DNA from 3 places in the Leucobacter tenebrionis genome. Region 3 is predicted to be linked to each of the others. Evidence: predicted binding sites of a transcription regulator. Region 3 holds the regulator's gene; each other region holds the start of a gene.
What was found. Region 3 encodes HspR, which represses chaperone genes until heat shock. Its sites were predicted from a motif close to AAGTTGAGTCNNNNNGACTCAACTT; they were not measured.

Region 1 (4,105 bases), 670 kb from region 3:
TCGAACTGCCCGGCTCCTCGTGGGACGACTACGATCGCGCGCTCATCTCCGAGGGCGGCGGCGTGTTCCCGCTCTCCGCGAAGTCGATCTCCGTGAGCCCGCAGATGGCCGAGGCGCTCGGACTCGATGCCGGCGTCACCTCGCTCACGCCAGCCGAGCTCAAGCGGGCCGTGCTCCTCGCTCCGGTCGATCTGCTCTGGAACGGAGGGATCGGCACGTATGTGAAGGCGAGTTCCGAGACCGACGCCGAGATCGGCGACCGAGGCAACGACGCGATCCGCGTGAACGGCTCCGAGCTGCGCGTGCGCGTCGTCGGCGAGGGCGGCAACCTCGGTGTGAGCCAGCGCGGTCGCATTGAAGCCGCGCTCGCGGGGGTGCGCATCAACACCGACGCGATCGACAACTCCGCCGGTGTGGGCACCTCCGATCGCGAGGTGAACATCAAGATCCTGCTCGGTGCTGTGGAGCGCGACGGCCGCCTCGATCGCGAGGCGCGCAACGAACTGCTGCACTCGATGACCGACGAGGTCGCGGTGCAGGTGCTGCGCGACAACTACGAGCAGAACGTGCTGCTCGGCAACTCTCGCGAGAACGCAGTCGAGATGCTTCCGTCGCACGAGCGGCTGATGAAGTGGCTCGAGGGTCGAGACGAATTGGATCGGGAGCTGGAGTTCCTGCCGAGTACGAGCGAGATCCAGACCCGCCTCGCCGAACGTCGGGGTCTCACCCGCCCGGAGTTCGCGGTGCTGGTCGCCTACGCCAAGCTGGCGCTCAAGTCCGACCTCGCGGCGACGCAGATGGCCGACGACCCCTGGTTCGCCCGCACCCTCGCCGACTACTTCCCGGGGCCCATCCGAGAGCGCTACGGAGACGATCTCGCCGCTCATCCCCTGCGCTCCGAGATCGTGGTCAACTCGGTGGTCAACTCGATGGTGAACCGCGGCGGGATCACCTTCGCCTACCGCGCCGCAGACGAGACGGGGGCGTCGAGCGAGCAGATCGCCCGCGCCTACGTGGTGGCGCGCGAGGTGTTCGACCTGCGCGACTTCGTCGTGGCCGTCGAGGCGACCGACAACGCGGTGAGCACCGCGGTGCAGACCGATCTCTACCTCACGTTCCGCAGACTGCTCGATCGGGCGACGCGCTGGTTCGTGCAGCATCGCGTCGAGAGTATCGACATCGGCGCCGAGATCGAACTGTTCGGCGAGCCCGTCGCGCGGCTCTCCGAGGCGCTCGGCGAGCTGCTGCGCGGAGACGAGCTGCTGCGGTTCGAGGCCCGCGTCGACGAACTCGAGCGGGCGGGGGTGCCGAGCGATCTCGCTCGGCGCGGCGCTGGCCTGCTCGCTTCTCTGCCGCTGCTCGACATCGTGGAGCAGTCGCGTCTGCGAGGCTGGGGGCTCGACGAGGTGACCGCGGTGTACTTCGACCTTTCATCTCGGATGTACTTCGACGAGTTGCTGAGCGGGGTGACGGCCCTGCCGCAGAACGACCGCTGGGGTTCGATGGCGCGCGCGGCGATGCGCGATGATCTCTACGCGGTGATGATCGCACTCACCGCCTCCGTGCTCGAGCAGACGGAGCCGGGGGACGCGGCCCTTCGGATCGACACCTGGCTCGAACAGGGCGCGGTGTCGAGCAGGCGGGTGCTCGAGGAAGCGCTCGATGCGGTGCGATCCGACGCCGATGCAGGCCTTGCGACCCTGTCGGTCGCGCTGCGACGTCTGCGCTCGCTCGTGCGGTGACCCGGTTCAGCGCCGGTTCGCCGCGCGAGTCCGCTCTGTCTTCTGATCGGGCTCAGCCCGAATCGACTCCGCCGGCCTGCCAGAAGTCCGGTGATTCGCGGGAGACCGGCAGAGTTCGGCCCCTGCAGCCGGTGTTCCGCGAATCACCGGGATAAGGGTCGCCATTAGAGGAGCTCGTCGGCCGATGGCAAACGAAGAGTCGGAATTCGCTGGCGCAAATCGCGCCGCCGCAGTAAACTTGAGTCATATTCACTCAAGTTTGTGATTCGGCCTGCGGTTCGTCGCGGGAGTTCGGATCTCAACTCACCTGCTGAACAGAGAGGAACCCCATGCAGGCAAACTGGCAGCCCGCCCAGGGCGAAGAGGGGCAGAGCGCCCTCGAGCAGTTCGGCGTCAACCTCACGGAAGTCGCCCGCTCGGGTAAGCTCGACCCCGTCATCGGTCGCGACAGCGAGATCCGCCGCGTGAGCCAGGTGCTCACCCGGCGCACGAAGAACAACCCGGTGCTGATCGGCGAGCCCGGCGTCGGCAAGACGGCCGTCGTCGAGGGCCTCGCCCAGCGCATCGTCGCCGGTGACGTCGCCGAATCACTGAAGGACAAGGAGCTGATCTCCCTCGATATCTCGGCGCTCATCGCCGGTGCGAAGTACCGCGGCGAATTCGAGGAGCGCATGAAGGCGGTGCTCGCCGAGATCAAGGATTCCGACGGCAAGATCATCACCTTCATCGACGAGCTGCACACGCTCATGGGGGCCGGCGGCGGCGAGTCGTCGGTGGCGGCGTCGCAGATGCTGAAGCCCATGCTCGCCCGCGGCGAGCTGCGGCTCATTGGCGCGACCACGCTCGACGAGTACCGCGAGTACATCGAGAAGGATGCCGCGCTCGAGCGGCGCTTCCAGCAGGTGTACGTGGGCGAGCCGAGCGTCGAAGACACGGTCGCGATCCTGCGCGGCCTCAAGGAGCGCTATGAGGCGCACCACAAGGTGACCATCGCCGATTCGGCTCTGGTCGCCGCCGCGAGCCTGTCGAACCGGTACATCACTGCGCGGCAGCTGCCCGATAAGGCGATCGACCTGATCGACGAGGCCGCGAGCCGTCTCCGCATGGAGATCGACTCGGCTCCGATCGAGATCGACGAACTGCGCCGCGCGGTCGACCGGCTGAAGCTCGAGGAGCTCGCGCTCAAGAAGGAGAAGGACGAGGCTTCGAAGGAGCGCCTGGCGAAGCTGCGCGAGGACCTCGCCGAGAAGCAGCGCGAGCTCGACGGCCTCGAGGCCCGCTGGGAGCGCGAGCGCGCTACGCTGAACCGGGTCGGCTCCCTCAGGGAGAAGCTCGACCAGCTCAACATGCAGGCGCAGGTCGCCCAGCGCGAGGGCAACCTCGAGAAGGCGTCGAAGCTGCTCTACGGCGAGATCCCAGTGATCCAGAAGCAACTCGCCGAGGCTGAACAGGCCGAGATGGCGGGAGAGGTCGACGGTGAGCCGCGCATGGTGAACGACCAGGTGACCGACGAGGACATCGCCGGTGTGGTCGCTGCCTGGACCGGCATCCCGGTCGGCCGCCTGCTGCAGGGCGAGACCGAGAAGCTGCTCGCGCTCGAGAGCGAGCTCGGCAAGCGGCTCATCGGCCAGGGTGACGCGGTGCGCGCGGTCGCTGACGCGGTGCGTCGCACGCGGGCCGGGATCGCGGATCCCAACCGGCCGACCGGTTCGTTCCTGTTCCTCGGCCCCACCGGCGTCGGCAAGACGGAGCTCGCGAAGGCGCTCGCCGAGTTCCTCTTCGACGACGAGCACGCCATGGTGCGCATCGACATGAGCGAGTACGGCGAGAAGCACTCCGTATCGCGGCTCGTCGGCGCCCCTCCCGGGTACATCGGTTACGAGCAGGGCGGTCAGCTGACCGAGGCCGTGCGTCGGCGCCCCTACTCGGTCGTGCTGCTCGATGAGGTCGAGAAGGCGCACCCCGAGGTGTTCGACGTGCTGCTGCAGGTGCTCGACGACGGTCGGCTCACCGACGGTCAGGGCCGAACGGTCGACTTCCGCAACGTGATCCTGATCCTCACCTCGAATCTCGGCTCGCAGTATCTGATCGACCCCGATCTGCCGTGGAGCGAGAAGGAGTTCGGGGTGCGCGAGACTGTGCGCCGCGCGTTCAAGCCCGAATTCATCAACCGACTCGACGAGATGGTCATCTTCCGGCCGCTCTCGGAGGGCGACCTGGCGCAGATCGTGGATCTGGCGGTCGATCGTCTGCAGGACCGGCTGGCGGATCGCCGGCTCACCCTCGGCGTCACGCCCGAGGCGCGCTCCTGGCTGGCATCGCGCGGCTACGATCCGATCTACGGCGCGCGTCCGCTGCGGCGG
Region 2 (4,105 bases), 1.3 Mb from region 3:
GGCGAGCAGGCTCTCGCCGAGCAGGATCAGTGTGAACAGCCCGTAGCGCTCGGTGATGTGGTGCGGGTGCCAGGGCGTGGATCCGGTGCGCTCCGCGATGACGGGGATGCTGATCTCCGCGAGGACGAGCACGACGAGTGCGATCATGAAGACCGATTCCGGGAGCAGCAGTGCTGCGAGCCAGAGCACTTGGACCAGCACGACCCCGACCGCGTAGATGAGCGTCGCCCGACGCGCGCTCCCGGCACCTCGCGAGGCGCGCAGCCATTGCGCGCCCAGGGCCAGGCGCATCACGACATACGCGAGGATCAGCACGGAGAAGTCGTGATCCTCGAAGGCCGGAGCGACGCCGGAGGCGAGCACGAGCACGCCGCCCATCTGCACGATGGTGAGCACCCGGTACAGCCAGTCGTCGGTGTCGAACGACGTGGCGAACCAGGTGAAGTTCATCCACGCCCACCAGATCCCGAAGAACACGATGGCGTAGTTGAGGATCCCGTCGCGAATGTGCCCCTCGCTGAGCGCGTGGTGCAGTTGTGCGGCCGCGATGCTGACCGCGACGACGAATACGAGGTCGAAGAACAGCTCGAGCGTCGACGCCGTCCGGCCCGGCTCATGGGGGTCTCGCGGGCGCATCGGGATGAGCCTGAAGCGGGGTGCTGGCGCCATGGGCGGATGTCCCTCTCCGCTGGGGATTCCGGAAAACGATGGGTACCGGGCCCGGGGCGGATCGCTCGGGCCATCTCATGATAGTGCTCGAGACGCGGTGGTCGCGCCGCAGATCCGCCGTCGAGCACACCGAAACCCGAGATCCGGTGTGCTCGACGGCAGATCTGCGCCGCTAGGCTGGCGTGATGATCGAGCTCGAGCTCGACTCCAGCGGGCACGGGGCGTAGCGAGCGGCCCGAGGTACGGCGGCTACTGCTTCCGGTTCCACAGCTGGTGGGTCAGCCCGCTCGAACTGCTGACCGATTCGATCGTGAAGCGATCCTCGATCCCCACGACGTCGTCCCAGAGGTGCACGCCGCGACCCAGCGTGATCGGCACGACCACGACGTGCATGAAGTCGACGAGGTCGGCGCGCAGGAATTGGCGGATCGTCGAGGGCCCGCCCCCGATGCGAACGTCCCTGCCGTCGGCGGCCTCGCTCGCGCGGCGCAGCGCCTCGGCCGGGTCGGCGTCGATGAAGTGGAAGCTCGTGCCGTTCGCGAACACCATGGGCTCGCGCGGGTGGTGCGTGAGTATGAAGCAGGGGGTCTTGAAGGGCGGCTCGTCGCCCCACCATCCACGCCACCCGTCGTCGGGCCAGGGCCCGCTCTGCGGGCCGAACTTGCGGCGCCCCATGATCTCCGCGCCGATGCCCTGCCCCCACATGCTGAACAGGGCACGATCCAGCGTCACCGGATCGGCGACCCGGTGAACGCCCTCGATGACGCGGCCGTCGAACCAGCTGAAGAGGGCGCCGGCGTCTCCGATCGGGCGGTCGAACGTCACGTGGTCGCCCGCCGAGAAGCCGTCGAGAGACACGAACTGATTATGTATGCGTGCGCGAGCCATGACGCCTCCAGGCGATTGCGGTCTGATCGCTCAACTCTAGGCCGGTCGCGCCGGGGAGGGAAGGGGCGGGTGCCGGTCTGCGGCCCCGCCCCGAGCCTCAGCGGTGGGTCAGCCCTTACGCGGGGCTGTTCTCCAGCTGCTGCTTGTCCGCCCCGCTGTCTGCCTCCAGCGTCTGCGACGCTGCGCTGCCGTTCGCGCTGGTGACCTCCACCTTACGCGGCTTCGCCCGCTCGCTGACCGGGATCGTCACGCACAGCACGCCGTTGTCGTAGCTGGCGCTGATGCGCTCGGTATCGATGCCCTGGCCGAGGCTGAGCTGACGCAGGAAGCTGCCCGAGGTGCGCTCGCGGGTGATCCACTTCACGTTCTCGGTGCTCGGCAGAGTGCGCTCGGCGCGGATCGTCAGCAACTGGCCGTCCACATCGATGTCGACGGAGCCCGGATCCATGCCGGGCAGGTCAGCGGTCAGCAGGTAGTGGTCGCCGTCGCGATAGAGATCCATGGGCATCTGCCGCGGTCCGCGCAGGGGCTCGTTGAACAGGCTGTCGGCGATGCGTTCCATCTCACGGAAGGGGGTGTAGGTTGCCATGTTTCTCACCTTTCTCTGAACTGGCGATTCAAGATGTGAAAGTTGAGTGCAGGTAACTCAACTTGAGAAAATATTAGCACTCTCTCGGGTAGAGTGCTAACTGTTGTTCGCTTGAGGCAAACGCGCGGCTCACTAGCATCCGGCGGGATACGGCCGCAATGGGCAGCAGCGGTCGCGCAGGTCTCGTAGACTGCGATAACAGAGACTCGCAAGGGGGTGCCATGACCGAGATGAAGGACATGACGGGCGGGCGCGAACTCGTCATGGTGTCCAACCGGTTGCCGGTTGACCGGGTCGTCGAGAAGGACGGATCCACCTCGTGGCGCACCTCACCGGGAGGACTCGTCACGGCGGTCGCCCCCATCGTGGAGCAGCTCGGCTGCCTCTGGGTGGGGTGGGTCGGTTCTGCAGACGAGGCGGTGGAGCCATTCGAGATCGGATCGATGCGCCTCGCGCCCGTCGAGTTGAGCGAGGACGACATCGAGCTCTACTACGAGGGCTTCTCGAACGGCACGCTCTGGCCGCTCTACCACGACGTGATCGCGCGTCCCGAATTCCACCGCGTGTGGTGGGACCGCTATCAGAAGGTGAACCAGCGCTTCGCGGAGCGCGTCGCGCAGCACGCGGCTGAGGGTGCGATCGTCTGGGTCCATGACTACCAGCTCCAGCTCGTGCCCGCGATGCTGCGCGAGCTGCGCCCCGACCTCACGATCGCCTTCTTCCTGCACATCCCGTTCCCGCCGAGCCGGCTCTTCGCGCAGCTCCCGTGGCGCAAGCGCGTGGTCGAGGGGCTGCTCGGGGCCGACGTGATCGGGTTCCAGCAGGTCACCGACGCCGTGGCGTTCCGCATGACGGCCGAGCGGTTCACCCGCGTGCCCGCGCTCGGCAACACGATCGTCGTGCCCGGCGCCGCCGGTGAGCCGTCGCGCACGGTGCTCGCCCAGGAGTTCCCGATCTCGATCGACGCCGCGGCCTTCGCCGAGGTGGCCGCCCGCCCCGAGATCCAGGAGCGGGCGAGGGAGATCCGCGCCGAACTCGGCAACCCGAAGACGGTCATGCTGGGCGTCGACAGACTCGACTACACGAAGGGGATCAGGCACCGCCTCAAGGCGTTCGACGAGCTGCTCTCGGACGGCGAGATCGACGCCGAGCAGACGGTGCTCGTGCAGGTGGCGAGCCCGAGCCGGGAGCGCGTCGACGCCTATCGGCAGTTGCGCGACGAGGTCGAGCTCACCGTGGGGCGCATCAACGGGGAGTACGGAAGCATCGGGCACGCGCCGCTCGTCTATCTGCATCGCGGGCACACGCGCGACGAGATGGTGGCGCTCTACCTGGCCGCGGACGTGCTGCTGGTCACTCCGCTGCGCGACGGCATGAACCTCGTCGCGAAGGAGTACGCCGCGTGCCGCACCGACGAGCAGGGCGTGCTGGTGCTGAGCGAGTTCGCGGGGGCGGCCGACGAATTGCGGGACGCGCTGCTCGTCAACCCGCACGACATCGAGGGGCTCAAGGCCGCGATCGTGCGTGCGGCCCACATGCCGCGCGAGGAGCAGCGCCGGCGCATGCGCTCGCTGCGCCGAACCGTCTACGACAACGATGTCGCGCACTGGGCGTCCGGCTACCTGGGGGCGGTGCGGGCGACCGCGGAGGCGCAGCGCCCGAGCCCCACCGGGCACCGTACCGAGCCGATCCAGGTGAGCACGGCATTCGTGCCGCGCAGCATCGACGACCGCGTGCGCCGGCTCGCCGCGCTTCCCAGGCTCATCGTGGCGAGCGACTTCGACGGCACGCTCGCACCGATCGTGCCGAGGCCGGAGGACGCCAGGATCCTGCCCAGGGCCCGCCAGGCGCTCGAGGTGCTGCGAAACGCGCCCGACACCTACGTCGCCGTGCTCACGGGGCGCTCGCTGGGCGGACTGGCCGAGACGGGGCTGCAGAGCGACGGCTGGATCGTGTCGG
Region 3 (4,105 bases):
TATCGCCCCGGCTCCGCGCGGAGTGCCGCAGATCGAAGTCACCTTCGACATCGACGCGAACGGCATCGTGCAGGTCTCGGCGAAGGACAAGGGCACCGGCAAGGAGCAGACGATCACCATCTCCGGCGGCTCGACGCTGTCGAAGGAGGACATCGAGCGCATGGTGCGCGAGGCCGAGGAGCACGCCGCCGAGGACAAGAAGCGTCGCGAGTCGGCCGAGCAGCGCAACAACGCCGAGCAGCTGGCCTACTCGGTCGAGAAGCTCATCTCGGAGAACGAGGACAAGCTGCCCGAGGACGTCAAGACCGAGGTGCAGGGCGATCTCGATGAGCTGAAGCAGGCGCTCGCCGGCGAGGACGACGAGGCCGTGAAGACCGCCGCCGACAAGCTGGGCCAGAGCCAGACCAAGCTGGGCGAGGCCATCTACGCGGCGGCGCAGGCCGAGCAGCCCGCTGCCGACGCCGATTCCGCGGAGTCGAACGATGACGACGTGGTCGATGCCGAGGTCGTTGATGACGACGAGGAGAAGAAGTAACCATGGCAGATCAGGAACAGCGCACGCCGGGCGAAGAGCCGAACCGCGACGGTGTTCCTGCGGAGCCGGCTCGGGATGAATCGCGAAGCGATTCCTCGACGGGGCCGGCCGGCTCACCAGCCGAGGGGCCGGAGGCGAACGCTTCCGGCCCCGCGCCGCAGGAGGGCGGATCCGACGAGGGTCTGACCGTGGATGACATCTTGAACTCGGAGCAGAGCGCCGAGGCCGCCGGAGCCGACACCGGGTCGACGGGCGGCGAGTCCGAGACCGCGGGCGGCGGCGAGGAGAATCCCTACCTCGAGGACCTGCGCCGGCTCACGGCGGAGTACGCGAACTACCGCAAGCGCACCGAGGCGAACGCCGCACTCGAGAAGCAGCGCGCGATCGCCGCGGCCGTCACGCCGCTGCTGTCGGTGCTCGACGACATCGATCGGGCTGAGCAGCACGGCGATCTGACCGAGGGCTCCGCGTTCTCGACGATCGCGCAGAAGCTGCGCGGCACGGTCGAGAAGCTCGGCGTCGTCAGCTTCGGCGAGAAGGGCGAGGCCTTCGACCCGCAGCTGCACGAGGCGATCGCCCAGGTTCCTGTTCCGGGCACCGAGCAGCACACGGTGCTCGACGTGATCGAGCGGGGGTACCGAGTCGGCGATGTCGAGCTGCGCCCCGCCAAGGTAGCGGTGGCGGTGGGAGCAGATGGCTAGTCAGGATTGGCTCGAGAAGGATTTCTACGCGATTCTCGGCGTCTCGAAGGACGTGAGCGACGATGAGCTGAAGAAGGCCTACCGCAAGCTGGCCCGGAAGTATCACCCGGACTCGAACCCCGGTGACGCCGTCGCCGAGGCGAAGTTCAAGGAGATGAGCGAGGCCTACTCCGTGCTCTCCGACAAGGAGCAGCGCGCCGAGTACGATCAGATCCGCGCCATGGGGGCGGGCGGCGCCCGTTTCACGGCCGGTGGCGGCGGCGGACAGGGCTTCGAGGACATCTTCGGGGGCATGTTCGGCGGCGGTCGAGGCGGTTCGCACTTCAGCTACCAGGGGGGCTTCCCCCAGGGCGGTCAGGGGTACGAGGACATCTTCAACCTGTTCGGCGGCGGCCCCAGCGGCCCGCAGCCCGGGCGCGATGTGCAGGCCACGACGACGCTCGACTTCGAGACGGCCGTGCAGGGCAAGACGGTCACGCTGCAGACCCCGAACGGCACGGTCAAGGTCAAGATCCCGGCCGGCGTCTCGGACGGGCAGAAGATCAAGGTGCGCGGCAAGGGCGATCCCAGCCCGAACGGCGGCCCCGCGGGCGATATCATCCTCACGGTGAGCGTGCGCAAGCATCCCGTCTTCGAACGCGACGGCCAGAATCTGCGGCTCAAGCTGCCGGTCACCTTCTCGGAGGCCGCGCTCGGCGCGACCGTGGAGGTGCCCACGCTCGGCGGCGATCCGGTGCGCCTGAAGGTGCAGCCGGGCACGCCCAGCGGTCGTGTGCTGCGGGTCAAGGGTCGCGGCGTGAAGAGCTCGAAGGGCACCGGCGATCTGCTCGCCGAGGTGCAGGTGGTCGTGCCGTCGCACCTCTCCGAGCAGGCGCGCGACGCGCTCGAGGCGTTCCGCGAGGTCGAACCGAAGGAGAATCCGCGCGAGGATCTCCTGGCACGCGCACGGGGCTGAGCCGACCATGGCCGAACCCCAGATGGATCGCTTCACCCCGGTCTTCGCGATCGCGGCGGCGGCCGACCTCGCCGAGATGCACCCGCAGACGCTCCGGCAGTACGACCGTATCGGTCTCGTATCGCCGCAGCGCACGCGGGGCAACACCCGCCGGTACTCCCTGCACGACGTGGCGCGACTGCGCGAGGTGGCGCGCCTGTCGGCCGAGGGTCTGAGCCTCGAGGGGATCCGGCGGGTGCTGCAGCTCGAGGATCGGGTTCGGGATCTCGAGGAGCGCGTGCGCGATCTCGAGCACGCGCTCACCGAGGAGAGGTTGCAGCGCCCCGAGCGGCGCGTCTTCGCGGCCGGCGCGGCAGGGGGCGAGGTCATCACACTGCGGAGGGGCACACGGGTGCGGCGCAACGCCGAGGTCGTCGTGTGGAAGCCCTAGCCGGGCTCTTCGCGGGTCTCTCGCGCGAGCCCGACTTCGAGGCGCCCGAACTGCAAGCCTACGATGCGGCCGACGAGCTGATCCTGGAGACCGCGGCTGCCTCCGTGCGGGAGGCGGATCCCGGTGAGCTGGTGGTGATCGGGGATCGGCACGGCGCGCTCACTCTCGGTGCGGCGGCGGTGCTCGGGGCGCGCGGGATCCGGGTGCATCAGGATCCGCTGCTCGGGCAGCGCGCCCTCGCCCGCAACGCTGAGCGGGTGTTCCCGCCTGCCGATCCTGCGCTCCCCTCGGCCGCCGCGGCGGAGGCGGAGGATCGAAACCTCTACACCTCGCACCCGCTCGACGAGTCCCTGCTGCGCGGCGCGCGAACCGTGCTGCTGCAGCTGCCGCGCGGGCTCGAAGCCCTCGACGAGATCGCCTGGTCGATCGCGCGCTGGGCGGATCTGGCGGTGCGGGTGTTCGCCGGCGGCCGGGTGAAGCACATGACGCGCACGCAGAACGAGGTGCTCGGGCGGTACTTCGGCGAGGTCTCCGCGGGCCTCGGGCGACGCAAGGCGCGGGTGCTCACCGCGAGCGGACCTGGGGAGCCGGGGCCCGCTCCGTTCCCGCGGTGGGGTGAGGATCCGGCGCTGCCATTCCGCGTCGCGGCGTACGGGGCGACGTTCGGCGGCCCGACCCTCGACCACGGCAGTCGCCTGCTGCTGGAGGGGCTGGGCGACGCCGGAGGGGGCCGCACCGCCCCGGCGGCCGCTCCGTCGCGCATCGTGGATCTCGGCTGCGGCAACGGCGTGCTCGCGGTGTCGGCCGCGCTGCGGTGGCCCGGTGCCGCGGTGATCGCGACCGATCAGTCGGCTGCTGCCGTCGCCGCCACGCGACTCACCGCCGGTGGGGCGGGGGTGGAGGATCGCATCGCGATCCACCGTGCCGACGCGCTCGAAGCGGTGGAAGACGAGTGGGCCGATCTGATCCTGCTCAATCCGCCGTTCCACACCGGCTCGACGGTGCACACAGGGGTCGCGCATCGGCTGATCCGCGCCTGCCGTCGCGCCCTCGCCCCGGCCGGCGAGCTGCGCCTCGTGTTCAACTCGCACCTGCGTTACCGACCGCTCGTGGAACGGGAGATCGGACCGGTGAGAGAGATCGCGCGCAACCGCACCTTCACGGTGCTGGCTGCGACCCGGCGCTGAGCGTCCGCGCCGCCCGGCGGGCGTACGCTTGAGGCAACATGACGAACCCGGCCCGAACCCTGCTGCTGCGCCTCGCGCCGGTCATCTACGGGCCCACGATCCTGTTCACCCTCGGCGCCTACGCGATGCTGCCGATCGTGCCCGTCATCGCGGTCTCGCAGGGCGCGAGCCTCGGCCTCTCGGGCGTGATCGCCTCCGCGGTCGTCGTGGGGCGGCTGCTCGGCAATCTGCCGGCGAGCTGGATCGTATCGCGTGCGGGGGAGCGGATCGCGATGCTCGTCGCCTCGGCGGTCGCGT

Region 1: the regulator HspR is predicted to act here: its motif matches at 1,978-2,002, upstream of KVY00_RS10630 (ATP-dependent Clp protease ATP-binding subunit).
Region 2: the regulator HspR is predicted to act here: its motif matches at 2,186-2,210, upstream of KVY00_RS13355 (Hsp20/alpha crystallin family protein).

Annotation. Positions count from the first base shown of each region.
Region 1 covers NZ_CP082322.1:2,300,590-2,304,694, forward strand. Annotated here, with positions in the region: gene KVY00_RS10625 (NAD-glutamate dehydrogenase) at 1-1,742, shown strand, start outside; gene KVY00_RS10630 (ATP-dependent Clp protease ATP-binding subunit) at 2,072-4,105, shown strand, end outside.
Region 2 covers NZ_CP082322.1:2,895,326-2,899,430, forward strand. Annotated here, with positions in the region: gene KVY00_RS13345 (low temperature requirement protein A) at 1-669, opposite strand, end outside; gene KVY00_RS13350 (dihydrofolate reductase family protein) at 919-1,557, opposite strand; gene KVY00_RS13355 (Hsp20/alpha crystallin family protein) at 1,673-2,146, opposite strand; gene KVY00_RS13360 (bifunctional alpha,alpha-trehalose-phosphate synthase (UDP-forming)/trehalose-phosphatase) at 2,368-4,105, shown strand, end outside.
Region 3 covers NZ_CP082322.1:1,626,716-1,630,820, reverse strand. Annotated here, with positions in the region: gene dnaK (molecular chaperone DnaK) at 1-535, shown strand, start outside; gene KVY00_RS07560 (nucleotide exchange factor GrpE) at 538-1,236, shown strand; gene KVY00_RS07555 (DnaJ C-terminal domain-containing protein) at 1,229-2,191, shown strand; gene KVY00_RS07550 (heat shock protein transcriptional repressor HspR) at 2,199-2,621, shown strand; gene KVY00_RS07545 (class I SAM-dependent methyltransferase) at 2,609-3,808, shown strand; gene KVY00_RS07540 (MFS transporter) at 3,847-4,105, shown strand, end outside.